4 regions of the Hafnia alvei genome follow, and region 1 is predicted to be linked to each of the others. Evidence: predicted binding sites of a transcription regulator. Region 1 holds the regulator's gene; each other region holds the start of a gene.
The links. The regulator Fur, encoded in region 1, represses iron uptake genes when iron is present. The targets are predictions, from matches to a motif close to ATAATAATGAGAACNACTATCAA.
Positions count from the first base shown of each region.

Region 2: the regulator Fur is predicted to act here: its motif matches at 1,777-1,799, upstream of fhuF (siderophore-iron reductase FhuF).
Region 3: the regulator Fur is predicted to act here: its motif matches at 1,780-1,802, upstream of AB3Y96_RS07030 (Nramp family divalent metal transporter).
Region 4: the regulator Fur is predicted to act here: its motif matches at 1,221-1,243, upstream of efeU (iron uptake transporter permease EfeU).

Region 1 covers NZ_OZ061315.1:1,314,821-1,318,002, forward strand. Annotated here, with positions in the region: gene AB3Y96_RS06235 (beta-N-acetylhexosaminidase) at 1-720, shown strand, start outside; gene fur (ferric iron uptake transcriptional regulator) at 986-1,435, opposite strand; gene fldA (flavodoxin FldA) at 1,755-2,282, opposite strand; gene ybfE (LexA regulated protein) at 2,404-2,679, opposite strand; gene ybfF (esterase) at 2,939-3,182, opposite strand, start outside.
Region 2 covers NZ_OZ061315.1:711,943-715,124, reverse strand. Annotated here, with positions in the region: gene AB3Y96_RS03470 (DUF1435 family protein) at 1-152, opposite strand, end outside; gene AB3Y96_RS03465 (GGDEF domain-containing protein) at 457-1,521, shown strand; gene fhuF (siderophore-iron reductase FhuF) at 1,833-2,624, shown strand; gene AB3Y96_RS03455 (DUF805 domain-containing protein) at 2,758-3,132, shown strand.
Region 3 covers NZ_OZ061315.1:1,470,031-1,473,212, forward strand. Annotated here, with positions in the region: tRNA gene AB3Y96_RS07020 (tRNA-Ala) at 1-33, shown strand, start outside; gene AB3Y96_RS07025 (NupC/NupG family nucleoside CNT transporter) at 259-1,461, opposite strand; gene AB3Y96_RS07030 (Nramp family divalent metal transporter) at 1,879-3,114, shown strand.
Region 4 covers NZ_OZ061315.1:2,880,384-2,883,565, reverse strand. Annotated here, with positions in the region: gene AB3Y96_RS13855 (phosphoethanolamine transferase) at 1-401, opposite strand, end outside; gene AB3Y96_RS13850 (YodC family protein) at 677-859, opposite strand; gene efeU (iron uptake transporter permease EfeU) at 1,289-2,134, shown strand; gene efeO (iron uptake system protein EfeO) at 2,179-3,182, shown strand, end outside.

The sequences.
Region 1 (3,182 bases):
ACTGTCAACGACTGGGCGAACAAAGGCTACGAAGTGACGGTTTCTAACCCAGACTACGTCTACATGGACTTCCCGTATGAGGTGAATCCACAGGAAAATGGCTACTACTGGGGCACTCGCTTTAACGATGAGCGTAAAATCTTCAGCTTCGCGCCAGACAACATGCCACAGAATGCGGAAACTTCCGTAGACCGTGACGGCAACTTCTTTACCGCGAAAAGCGATAAGCCATGGCCGGGTGTTTATGGACTCTCAGCGCAGCTGTGGAGTGAAACCACGCGCACCGACGAAATGATGGAGTATAAAATCTATCCTCGCGTGATGACGGTAGCGGAACGCGGATGGCATCGCGCGGGCTGGGAGCAAGACTACAAAGCGGGCCGCGAATATAAAGGCGGAGAAACCAATCTGGTAGACAAAAAATCTCTGCTGAGTGATTGGCAGCGTTTTGCAAACCTGATGGGGCAGCGTGAGCTGGCGAAAATGGATAAAGCCGGTGTGGAATATCGCCTGCCGGTTCCTGGAGCAAAAGTTGTGGGCGGGAAACTGGAAGCCAACATTGCGCTACCAGGTCTGGGGATTGAATACTCGGTAGACGGTGGCAAGCAGTGGCAGCGTTATGATGCTAAAGCCCAGCCGACCGTTTCTGGCGACGTTCAAATTCGGTCAGTGAGTCCTGACGGCAAACGCTATAGCCGCGTAGAGCCGGTAAAGGTTTGATATCGAGGTCGGTAAGCGAGGTATTGTCTGTTCCTGTGGGGCGGGCAATACCGCAATAAAGTATTAGCGCAGTGATTTTTAATACCGTTTCATCATCATCATTATTGTTGTCATGGTTTTTGCCGAAGCCATATGAGTGACTGAGTTATTTAGCCCCCAGCCTGAGGGGCTTTTTTTGTCTATTATTTGGTGAGAAAACGAATATTGCGGATTTCAGGAAATAAAAAAAGCGACCCTCAGGTCGCCTCATTACACTCGCGTATTCTTACTCTCTGCCATCGTGCAGACTTTCGTCTTCGCGGCAATCACCCGCAGCGCAGTGACCATAAAGATACAGGCTGTGGTTGGTCAGCTGGATACCGTATTTTTTAGCAATTTCGTGCTGACGTTTTTCAATGGAGTCATCACTAAACTCAATCACTTTACCGCAGTCTAAGCAGATCAGATGATCGTGGTGATGCTGCTGAGTCAGCTCAAATACGGATTTTCCGCCTTCAAAATTGTGACGAGTTACAATTCCAGCGTCGTCGAACTGGTTCAGTACACGGTAAACGGTGGCTAAGCCGATTTCTTCACCCATATCGATCAGCTTCTTATACAGATCTTCTGCGCTGACGTGGTGGCAAGTTGGATCTTGCAGAACTTCCAGAATCTTAAGACGCGGAAGCGTGACTTTAAGTCCAGCCTTCTTTAAAGCAGTGTTGTTATCTGTCATTCGGATTCTGTCCCGTTACTTAGTTCGAAGACGTTTAGGATAGTCTGCATTTGCTGCCAGCGTTGCCTGAATTGTCACCGAACTGAAAATATAATTGAGATTCATTATAAAGCTGATGGCGGTAAATGGAAACCGCAGTGTGTTAACAACTTGGACGGAAGTACAGGGTGGAAATAAAACGTAACACACTGACAAATATGTAACTCTGCTGGTGGCGGGTGCTAGAGCGGGAAAAATGAGTTACATAGATGTTGCAAATTGCTTTTGCCAATCGTTGAAATACCCGCTGGCTTATGCAGTCAGCGGGCACAATTTCATATTAGCCAGCCAGTTCAGCCAAGCTCATCTCTTCGGAGATTTGTTTCACCCACGCATCAACACGCGTTGCGGTGAGTTCAGGCTGGCGATCTTCGTCAATAGCCAAACCGACGAAGGTTTTGTCATCAACCAGCGCTTTAGACGCTTCAAAATGGTAACCCGCCGTTGGCCAGTGGCCGACGATGGTCGCGCCGCGTGGCTCGATCAAGTCACGGATGGTGCCCATTGCGTCGCAGAAGTACTCTGCATAGTCTTCTTGGTCGCCGCAGCCGAACAGAGCAACCAGTTTACCGTTGAAGTCGATCTCTTCCAGAGAAGGGAAGAAATCATCCCAGTCACACTGAGCTTCGCCGTAATACCACGTTGGGATGCCAAGCAGAAGAATATCGAATGCCTCGATGTCTTCTTTGCTGCTTTTGGCAATGTCATGAACTTCAGCAACGTCTTTTCCGAGTTGCTTTTGGATCATCTTAGCGATGTTTTCCGTGTTGCCCGTGTCGCTGCCAAAGAAAATGCCTACGATTGCCATGTCGCGTTTATACCTTTTATATCAAATAATTAAACTAGAATCTTTAGAAAGACCAGTACGTACTTTACGCACTATAGCACTTTAAACCGTATCGATTTGTCGTCATTGTGTGCTGGTGGCGTTAAGATTTTAAAATCTGATTGAGCAAAATTTGTTCAATCAATTCACTGCGGCTAATGTTTTGTTCTTGAGCCAAACGATTCAGCATTTCAACCGCTTCTTCGTTAATTTTTAGCTCGACGCGACGCAGCCCTTTCACTTTATCGCGGCGCAGTTGGTTGCGTTTGTTAATTCTTAGCTGTTCATCCCGAGATAACGGGTTGGTTTTCGGGCGACCCGGACGACGTTCATCTGCGAACAGATCCAGAGTCGTGCGGTCCGTTTGTTCTTTGGCCATATCAGGTAGCGGTACTACAAGGAGAATTTTGAATCTGCGTAACGAATCAGATCATGATTAACATACTAGGGCCATTCACCCTTTACCGGCACTATCCTTGAACAGCAAAACTGCCTGCCAGAATAATAGCGCGCCATAATACCCCAGCGCCCCCAGCCGCGACAATCCTTAATCTTACTTACCTCACTGATGAACGGTGATTTTTTCTACAGTGTGGTTATGCTGAGGGGGAGAAGACAACAAAAGTAAGCCGTTTAGCTTATTCATCGCTATCCAGAAAACGGTGCAGCGTGCGTAGTACCAATTCGGGCTTTTCCGCATGCAGCCAGTGGCCAGTACCGGCAATCACGTGGGCTTTGGCATGAGGAAACTGACGTGCGATGGCGGCGCGATGAATATCTTGTATATAAGGCGATGAGCCGCCTTTGATAAACATTGCGGGGCCTTGGTAAGGCGTCACGTCTTGCCAGCCCACGATATTTTCGTATTGATCCCACAGCACG
Region 2 (3,182 bases), 600 kb from region 1:
ATGCCTTTTAAAAAAGATAAATTCAGATTGGAAACAATCAGCATAGGCAAAACTAACGTTGGCAAGCTTATCCCCCAAATTCCGCTAAGAGATTTACAAACCCACAAGCTTATCCCCCACACCACCAGAAGCACCATCGCAGCAATCAGCATAACCTTCACCTTAAATGATAATAATTCCCAATATCATATACTGAGACATAGATCGTTTCATCCATGAATTATGTATGTGTAAAAGCATAAAAGCGGCAGGATTCAGTGAAGGGGCAGTATGATTTTCACGCAAAAAAAGTCGATGTAACCCACATTGATTACAAGCACATGACATCTTAGATCAAAGCTGTTAGTTTTATCGCCACATCAGACATCCCTAAGAAAATTCTTGTCTAAGAACTAACATATTACTGCCATTTTATATTTTTATTTGAGCGATATTGACAGTCACGAGCCTTATTTAATGAACGCAAAAAACTACGACGACCTATTAAATAGCAAAAGTCATATGACATTCCTGCTATTTATCCTGTTAAATGGTGCTACATCGTTTTATGCGCTGCTCAATCCATTACAAACAGATCCTCCGTATACGTTTGCGGGGATTGGCGTTTTTGCCTTTTGCCTATTTTCAGCCATCTCATTGATATGGCATCGCGACAAATATTTGCTGAAGCTCAACGTTGCATCTCTATTGCTAGGATTGCTATGGTCGTTTCATATAGCGGCTAAATATCAACATGTTGACGCCAACAGCCATGAATTTTTATTGATCAATCTGTTCAGCATATTTTTTATTGCCGCCGTCACGCTTTCTGACAACTTATTAGCGTTCTGTCTAAATGCCGTTCCCGTAGCAATAACCGTTATTGTGCTGGAAGATTTCCACAATATGACGCGCATTTTATTCGTTCTAACATTACCGATTATCGCACTGTCATTACACCACGCAATGACGCGCCGGCGTGAGGCATTTACCCGTCGACTGGTCACTCAACTAGAACAAGATAGAGCTCGCTTTAGCGATCTCAGCATGATTGATCCCCTTACCACGCTGCTTAACCGCCGTGGTTTAGAGTTTCAATTCCAGCATATGGGCAGCGATTGTGACCTCGAGCACAAACATTTTGTCGTCATGTTGGATATTGATTTTTTTAAACTCTATAACGATCACTACGGTCATCAATACGGTGATATAGCGCTTAAAAGTATTGCTCAAATTATCAAAGAAGCCGTTCGTACCAGAGATTTAGCCATTCGGTATGGCGGTGAAGAGTTTTTACTTATTTTACGCGACGCCTCTGAAAGCCTCGCGATACAAATATGCGAGCATATTCGTTTACATGTAGAACAATTGGCGTTAATCAATGAATATCAGCCAAATGGAAGCAACGTGGTAACAATTTCAGCGGGGCTTTCGGAGATGTACGGCAATAATTTGGAAAATGCCATAACGCGTGCCGATCAGGCGCTGTACATATCAAAACAGAAAGGCCGCAATAGAGTTTTACTGCAAAAAGAAACCTAATTTCTTTTTATAATCTGCTAGATAGAAAAATACTCTCTATCTAGCTAGGTACGAATTATCCACCACCAATAGATAGATTAAAGCATAAATTATTTAAAAAAATATAGTCCCGTATCGTAACCCTTATTTTTCCTGCCCGCCTATTTTGAGGCATCGAATGCATTCACATCCTGCACTTCGTTTTTCATCACCTCAAATTTTCAATTTCACCGTCATTGACGCCATGACACATTTAGTTCAACCACCATCTTGCGATTGATAATAGTTATCAGTATTATTGCGTTTTGGTATTTACTATCTAGGGTGTTGTGGTGAAGATAACTGCGCTGACTGAGTTTAATGCCTACTTTCCAGCCGTCTTTCCTGCTTTTCCGCCAGAAGCGGAAGAACTGACTGCGCTTTTTAGCCAGCACTACCCTCATTTTCTTACTACATTCCTGATCGATGAATCTGCTGCTAGCAACGATTTGTCGGCTATACAGTGGTCAACCGCAGAAACCTACGCCAAACTGATGGCAAGCTATCAGCAAGAACACTACGCTGAATACCCCGATAAAACGCCGGAAGCCAAACCGTTAGAATCACTCTGGGCGCAATGGTATTTTGGTTTATTGGTGCCGCCGATGATGCTGTTGCTACTTGAGCAATCAGCACCTCTCGATCCACATATTCGGCAGTTCAAAGTTCGTTTTCATGAAAGTGGACGCCCTGAGGCATTTATCTATTATCCGCAGTTAATGGCGGGAGATGCACGTAACAGCACTCCGCTGCAACGCATGGTATCTTTGGTTGAGCGTCATCTCATTCCAGCGGTAAACGCCATTGCTCGCCAAGGTGTTTTGAACACTAAGCTGATGTGGAGCAATATTGGTTATGTGATGCATTGGTATTTAGGGGAATTACGACCCCTGCTGGGTGATGCACTTTTCTCACAGCTTGAACAGGCTCTCTTTTTCTCTGCCTCTTTCCCCGATGGCCAAGATAACCCACTCTATCGCACCGTTCTGATGCGTAACGGCACTATCCAACGCCGTACCTGCTGCCAGCGCTATAAGCTGCCCAAGATGAAAGAGTGCGGTGATTGCCCGCTCACGCTGGGCTAGAAAAGCGGAGTCAACTTAAAACATTCTTATCTATTACTACTAAATCAAGTAATAGCTTTCTTGATCGGCGTCAGAAGAATTTCCCCTTCATTACGTATCCTTATGCGACTTAAAAACAAAGGATATGTTTTCAATGAATTGGTATATCAAGGTATTAAAAGATTACGCTAACTTTAATGGTCGAGCCCGCCGCAAAGAATATTGGTTATTTGGCCTTATCAACGGCATCGTGTGTGGGATCATATTTGCTCTAGCGCTCATATCAGGCAGCGCTATCATAAACGTTATCCTGATCTTGTATGTACTTGCGGTTGTCATCCCTAGTATGGCGCTCACAGCCAGAAGATTGCATGACACCGAGCATTCTGGCTGGTTTTACTTCGTTAGCTTCATTCCTTTAGTTGGACCAATCATTCTACTAGTCTATCTCTGTAGAGCAGGAACCACGGGCGCGAACCGTTATGGCGCAGACCCAAAAGCTGAGCAGCCAGTAGGCATCATTCAATAAGATCGCTTCATCACTAACCCACCTCTCGGTGGGTTAGATTGTCTTATAAA
Region 3 (3,182 bases), 160 kb from region 1:
AGGTCAGCGGTTCGATCCCGCTTAGCTCCACCAAAATTTGAAAAGCCGACAGAAATGTCGGCTTTTTGCTTTTCTGTATCTCGTACTGAAACTCTTTTCTTTTATTTCAACTCTTTCGCTATCAATTCAGTAAACACCCTGCTTAATAGCTCTGTAAGCACCGTTACGGGCTTTTCTGTAAAAAAAGACCCCGTTGGCTAGCAGACATTAAAAAAGGCGCCTAAGCGCCTTTTAGCCAATCAGATTTTATCCAGCGTATTACAGGAACAGACCCGCAATTGACGCAGACAAAATACTCACCAACGTAGAACCATAAACCAGTTTCAGACCGAAGCGAGCAACCACGTTTCCTTGGTGTTCGTTCAAGCCTTTGATAGCGCCTGCAACGATACCGATAGAAGAGAAGTTCGCGAAGGAAACCAAGAACACAGACAGAATGCCCAGTGAACGAGGAGACAGTTCGGTCGCAATTTTCTGCAGGTCAATCATGGCAACGAATTCGTTAGAAACCAGTTTGGTTGCCATGATGCTGCCAACGTTCAGCGCTTCGTGGGCTGGTACGCCCATTACCCATGCAAATGGATAGAAGACATAGCCCAGCAGTCTCTGGAACGTCATGCCGTCAACGTGGAACAGCGCGAAGACCCATTCGGTCAGGCCGTTCAACGCAGCAATCAGCGCGATGAAACCAATCAACATAGCGGAAACGATGATCGCAACTTTGAAACCGGCCAAGATATATTCGCCCAGCATTTCAAAGAAGCTCTGACCTTCGTGGGTGTTTTTCAGCTGGATGTCAGCCTCACCTTCCACAGAATAAGGGTTAATCAGTGACAGCACGATAAAGGTGCTGAACATGTTTAACACTAATGCGGCTACCACAAATTTGGCATCCAGCATGGTCATGTATGCACCCACGATGGACATAGAAACGGTAGACATTGCCGTTGCTGCCATGGTGTACATACGTTTTTCAGACATTTTGCCCAGAACATCTTTGTACGCAATGAAGTTCTCAGACTGACCCAGAATCAGCGAGCTTACGGCGTTAAAAGATTCCAGTTTACCCATGCCGTTGATTTTAGACAGCACGGTACCAATTGCGCGGATGATAACCGGCAATACGCGGATGTGCTGAAGAATACCAATTAGAGCAGAGATAAAGACGATTGGGCACAGTACGTTCAGGAAGAAGAAGGCCAGACCTTTGTCACTCATGTTACCGAAGACGAAGTTGGTACCTTCTGCCGCATATTTGAGCAGCGTTTCGAAGAACCCAGAGAAACCCTTCACGAAGCCCAAACCAATGTTGGAGTTCAGGAAGAAGTATGCCAGCAGGAGTTCAACGACTAACAGCTGAACAATGAAGCGCACGCGAATGCTTTTGCGATCGCGGCTAACGAGCAGGGCAAGTACCGCTACCACCGCAAGGGCTAAAACAAAATGCAAAATAGGGGACATACAGTGCTCCAAATTATGAGGCAGGCTAAATTTCGCAGCACATTCTATGTAACGGCACAGGTAAAAACGAGACTTGGATTGCAAATATTGAAATTGTTATAACGTAAATCAAGAAAAAAGTTAGAAAAGTAACAAAAAGCCCCCATGGACCATGTTGATGAAAGTTTGAAAAGTTGTGATATTATTATTAAACACCATAGTTCGCTTTTTTGGAAGAAATCTCAGAAGCGGTGGTGGTAACGTGTTTAAGAGCTGAAAGCGCCTTGTCAGACTCCACAAGCAAACGGCCTATCGAACAGATAGGAAGTATCGTTTAAGTTGATATTGATAATCATTATCACTTATACAATAATGGAGTTAATCACGAAGTTTAGGTCACAAATCGTTAGTGTGACTATAGGTGTTAAGGTGGCTGGTATGCTTGATTCACGTGTTGCAGAAACAACTCCTCCTGCGTCGCGGAAGATAAAACTTTCGCTGATGGGACCCGCCTTTATCGCCGCCATCGGTTATATCGATCCCGGTAACTTTGCGACTAATATCCAGGCCGGTGCGTCTTACGGCTACAAGCTGCTGTGGGTCGTGGTATGGGCCAACTTCATGGCCATGCTTATCCAACTCCTTTCCGCAAAACTTGGCATCGCTACCGGTAAAAACTTAGCGGAACATATTCGCGATCGCTTTCCACGTCCGGCGGTTTGGGCCTATTGGGTGCAGGCTGAAATCATTGCCATGGCCACCGACTTAGCTGAGTTTATTGGGGCAGCCATCGGCTTTAAATTATTACTGGGCTGTACGTTGCTAGAAGGGGCGGTTTTAACCGGCATTGCGACTTTCCTGATCTTGACGTTACAACGCCGTGGGCAGAAACCGCTTGAGTTAGTTATCGGCGGCTTGCTGCTCTTCGTTGCTGCGGCCTACATCGTGGAGCTGGTGTTTTCTCAACCGAGCATTGCTCAGCTGGCGCACGGGATGCTGGTGCCTGATTTACCCACTCACGAAGCGGTCTTTTTGGCTGCCGGCGTGTTGGGTGCAACGATCATGCCGCATGTTATTTACCTGCATTCGTCTCTGACGCAAACTTCTGCATCCTTGGGAACCAAGGCCGAGCGCTACTCTTCGACTAAACTCGACGTTGCCATTGCAATGACCATCGCCGGCTTTGTTAACCTTGCGATGATGGCAACCGCAGCGGCGGCGTTTCATTTTAGCGGTCACAGTGGGATTGCAGAGTTGGATCAGGCTTATTTAACGCTAAAACCGCTGCTAGGTAATGCCGCTGCCACTATTTTTGGTTTGAGCTTAGTGGCCGCCGGATTGTCTTCCACCGTGGTCGGAACGCTGGCAGGACAAGTCGTCATGCAGGGTTTTGTACGCTTTTACATCCCACTCTGGGTGCGTAGAGTTGTGACCATGTTGCCTTCTTTCATCGTGATCATGGCTGGGCTGGATGCAACCCGCATCCTATTGTTAAGCCAGGTACTCTTGAGCTTTGGTATTGCTTTGGCGCTGGTGCCGCTGCTGCGCTTCACCGGCGATAAAGAACTGATGGGCGACATGGTGAACGGACGTACCGTTCAGGCTCTGGGTAAAATCATTGTGGTGGTGGTGGTCGGACTAAACGTCTACCTGTTGGTGAGCATGTTGTTTTAGGGCTTAGAAGATTTGTTTTTAGAAAATTTATAGAAAAGCAGGCTCATTTTTGTGAACCTGCTTTTTTT
Region 4 (3,182 bases), 1.6 Mb from region 1:
ACGCAGGGCAGAATGCCGGTGAACAGCACCCACAATACCACCGAGAAATTATAGTAAGACGAGGCTTCAGCGGGGTTGGTTTCAAAAATATTTTCAATCATTGAACGATCGAAAATGATCTTGTATTTCAATTGCGCATAGCTGGCAAAGGCGCTAACCACCAGAATGAGGCAAAAGAAAGGCTTGAAAATTGGCTTAAACGTGAACGGTGTAAAAACAAAGTTCAGCGCGGCAATCAGCACCAGTGGAATTGAAAATGCAAAGCCGAGCTTATAGTTATCTAACGAAGTCAGTATCCGATAAAAATGCAGTAGAATCGGTAGGTTAACTACGAGAGTGAAGTAAACTGCCAAAATAATGGTCAGTGATAAAAAACTGACTCTCAACGCCTTTCGCTGCAAGGTAAACGCTCCCCAAAACCGTTAAATGACCATGTTTGATGAAATAGTGGCCAAGAATTAAGCGTAATAAATAAAACCGCTTTATTGTGGGGCAGATTAGCGAGCCAAACTTAAGATAGCCTTAAGCCATCAAGGCTTAAAATGATGAAAGCTCAGTGAGTAAAAATCGCGGAATGCCACCAAAGTAAATAATATTTTTTGATAAAAAAACGCCGCTTTGATTATCAATGCGGCGTTAAATCATTGGTGTGGTGAGATGAAGATATCAGCGATATTTAGCAAACGCCAAAATCACCGTCTTCTTGGTAGAGCGCCAGATGGGAAGCCGCTATATTTTCCTGTTTTTCGTTTCCTAGTTCATTCCAAGAACAGGTAATCTCATCGCCACTCACCGCGACAACCGTCATACGCGGGCCGCCGCTGGTTTTTTGTACGCTATCACCCACTGAAAAACTCATGCTTCTCTCCTCAATAAATCGGGTTAAATAACAAACAGAATCCGTTTATCTTATTGAATGTTCGAATATTCAAATAAAGTATGCTTTATAAAATAGACCAAGCTAGCCCAGATAAATAGTGAAAAGAACCGATGCCTATGGTGATAAAAATTGAATAACTCTTCGTGAATAACTCTCCGATAGTGTGGATGCCTATTTCTTCACTCGAATAATTTTTCTGATGCCACAAAAAATTTTACTTTAAAAACTCATTGCTTTGTTTTTAAGAGTTATTTTCATTTCAAATACCAGAAAGTAACAACTGGCCACACTTTAATTCACAAATAATATGAGGTGAACGCTTGTTTTTTTATTAACCGTAATGATAATCGGTATCATTATTTTTACGGTTCTTTACATGCGCAACCTGCGCAGGCAAGAGAGAAAAACATGTTTGTTCCATTCCTCATCATGTTCCGCGAAGGCCTTGAGGCAGCGCTGATCGTCAGCCTTATCGCCAGTTATTTAAAGAGAACTCAGCGTTCGCAGTGGTTGGGCGTTGTCTGGATTGGCGTAATCCTTGCCGCTGCGCTCTGTTTAGGATTGGGTATCTTCATCAATGAAACTACCGGCGAATTCCCGCAAAAGCAGCAAGAACTGTTCGAAGGACTGGTTGCCGTGGTCGCGGTATGCATTCTGACCTACATGGTGTTCTGGATGCGCAAAGTTTCCCGCTCGGTAAAAACACATCTCGAAGGGGCGATTGATAACGCACTCAGCGCAGGTAAAGGGCAGGGTTGGGCGCTGGTGGCGATGGTGTTTTTCGCCGTGGCGCGAGAGGGGCTAGAGTCGGTCTTCTTCCTATTGGCGGCATTCCAGCAAGACGTTGGCATTCAGGCGCCCATCGGCGCGGTGTTGGGGCTGGTCTGCGCCATTCTCGTCGGCATGATGATTTATTGGGGGGGGATAAAACTGCACTTGGCTAAGTTCTTTAAATGGACCAGCCTCTTCATTCTGTTTGTTGCCGCGGGCCTTGCCGCAGGCGCTATCCGCGCTTTCCATGAGGCTGGGCTATGGAATTATCTGCAAGATATCGCCTTCAATCTGACCGACGTACTTTCTACCCATTCACTGTTAGGAACCTTTTTAGAAGGCATTTTAGGCTACCAAGAAGCACCTTCGGTGAGCGAAGTGTTGGTCTATTTCCTGTATCTGATCCCCGCACTGATTTTCTTCTTCATGCCACAGCGCGCAGATGTTGCGGCGGTGAACGGTAAAGCGGGTCATTCACGCTAATGAGTTTTCAATACTATTATCCTATTTTTCAGGGAGTTATTTCTATGTCTAGCACGACTTTTCGCCGCACCGCGCTGTCTTTGGCTTTACTGACTTTACCTGCGACCGCGGCGCTTGCCGCCGACGCATTGCCGCAGGTGAAAATCGCGGTCAATGACAAACAGTGTGAGCCGATGACGCTCACTATTCCTGCCGGAAAAACCCAGTTCATCGTGCATAACAACAGCCAAAAAGGTCTGGAATGGGAAATCCTTAAAGGCGTCATGGTGGTAGAAGAGCGTGAAAACATCGCCCCAGGGTTCACCCAAAAAATGACGGCAACCCTTGAAGCGGGTGAATACGATATGACATGCGGGCTGCTCAGCAATCCGAAAGGAAAAATTATTGTTCAAGCCGCTGACGGTACAGCCGCGGCGAAGACCGACGCAATGGCGCTGGTAGGACCGATTGCAGAATACAAAATTTATGTCATGCAAGAAGTTAAACAGCTGGTTGAGCAGACTAAAGCCTTCACCGATGCGGTGAAAAAAGGCGATCTGGCAGCGGCACAAAAACTTTATGCCCCAACGCGTCAGCATTATGAGCGCATCGAACCGATCGCAGAATTGTTCTCCGATCTCGATGGCAGCATCGATGCGCGTGAAGACGACTACGAACAAAAGGCTCAAGATCCTAATTTCACCGGCTTCCACCGTCTAGAAAAAGTGTTGTTTGGTGACAAAACCACCAAAGGAATGGACGGTTATGCGGATCGCCTGATGAAAGACGTGCTCGAACTACAAACCCGCGTGACGACGCTCACCTTTGCCCCAAGCAAAGTTGTCGGTGGCGCGGCAGGTCTAATCGAAGAAGTGGCGGCAAGCAAAATTAGCGGTGAAGAAGATCGCTACAGCCGCACCGATCTGTGGGATTTCCGTGCCAACGTCGATGGTGCGCAAAAGATTGTGAATCTGCTGCGTCCGATGTTGGAAAAAGCGAATCCTCAGCTGCTCGCCAAAATTGACGCCAACTTTAAAACAGTCGATTCCATTTTAGACAAATACCGCAC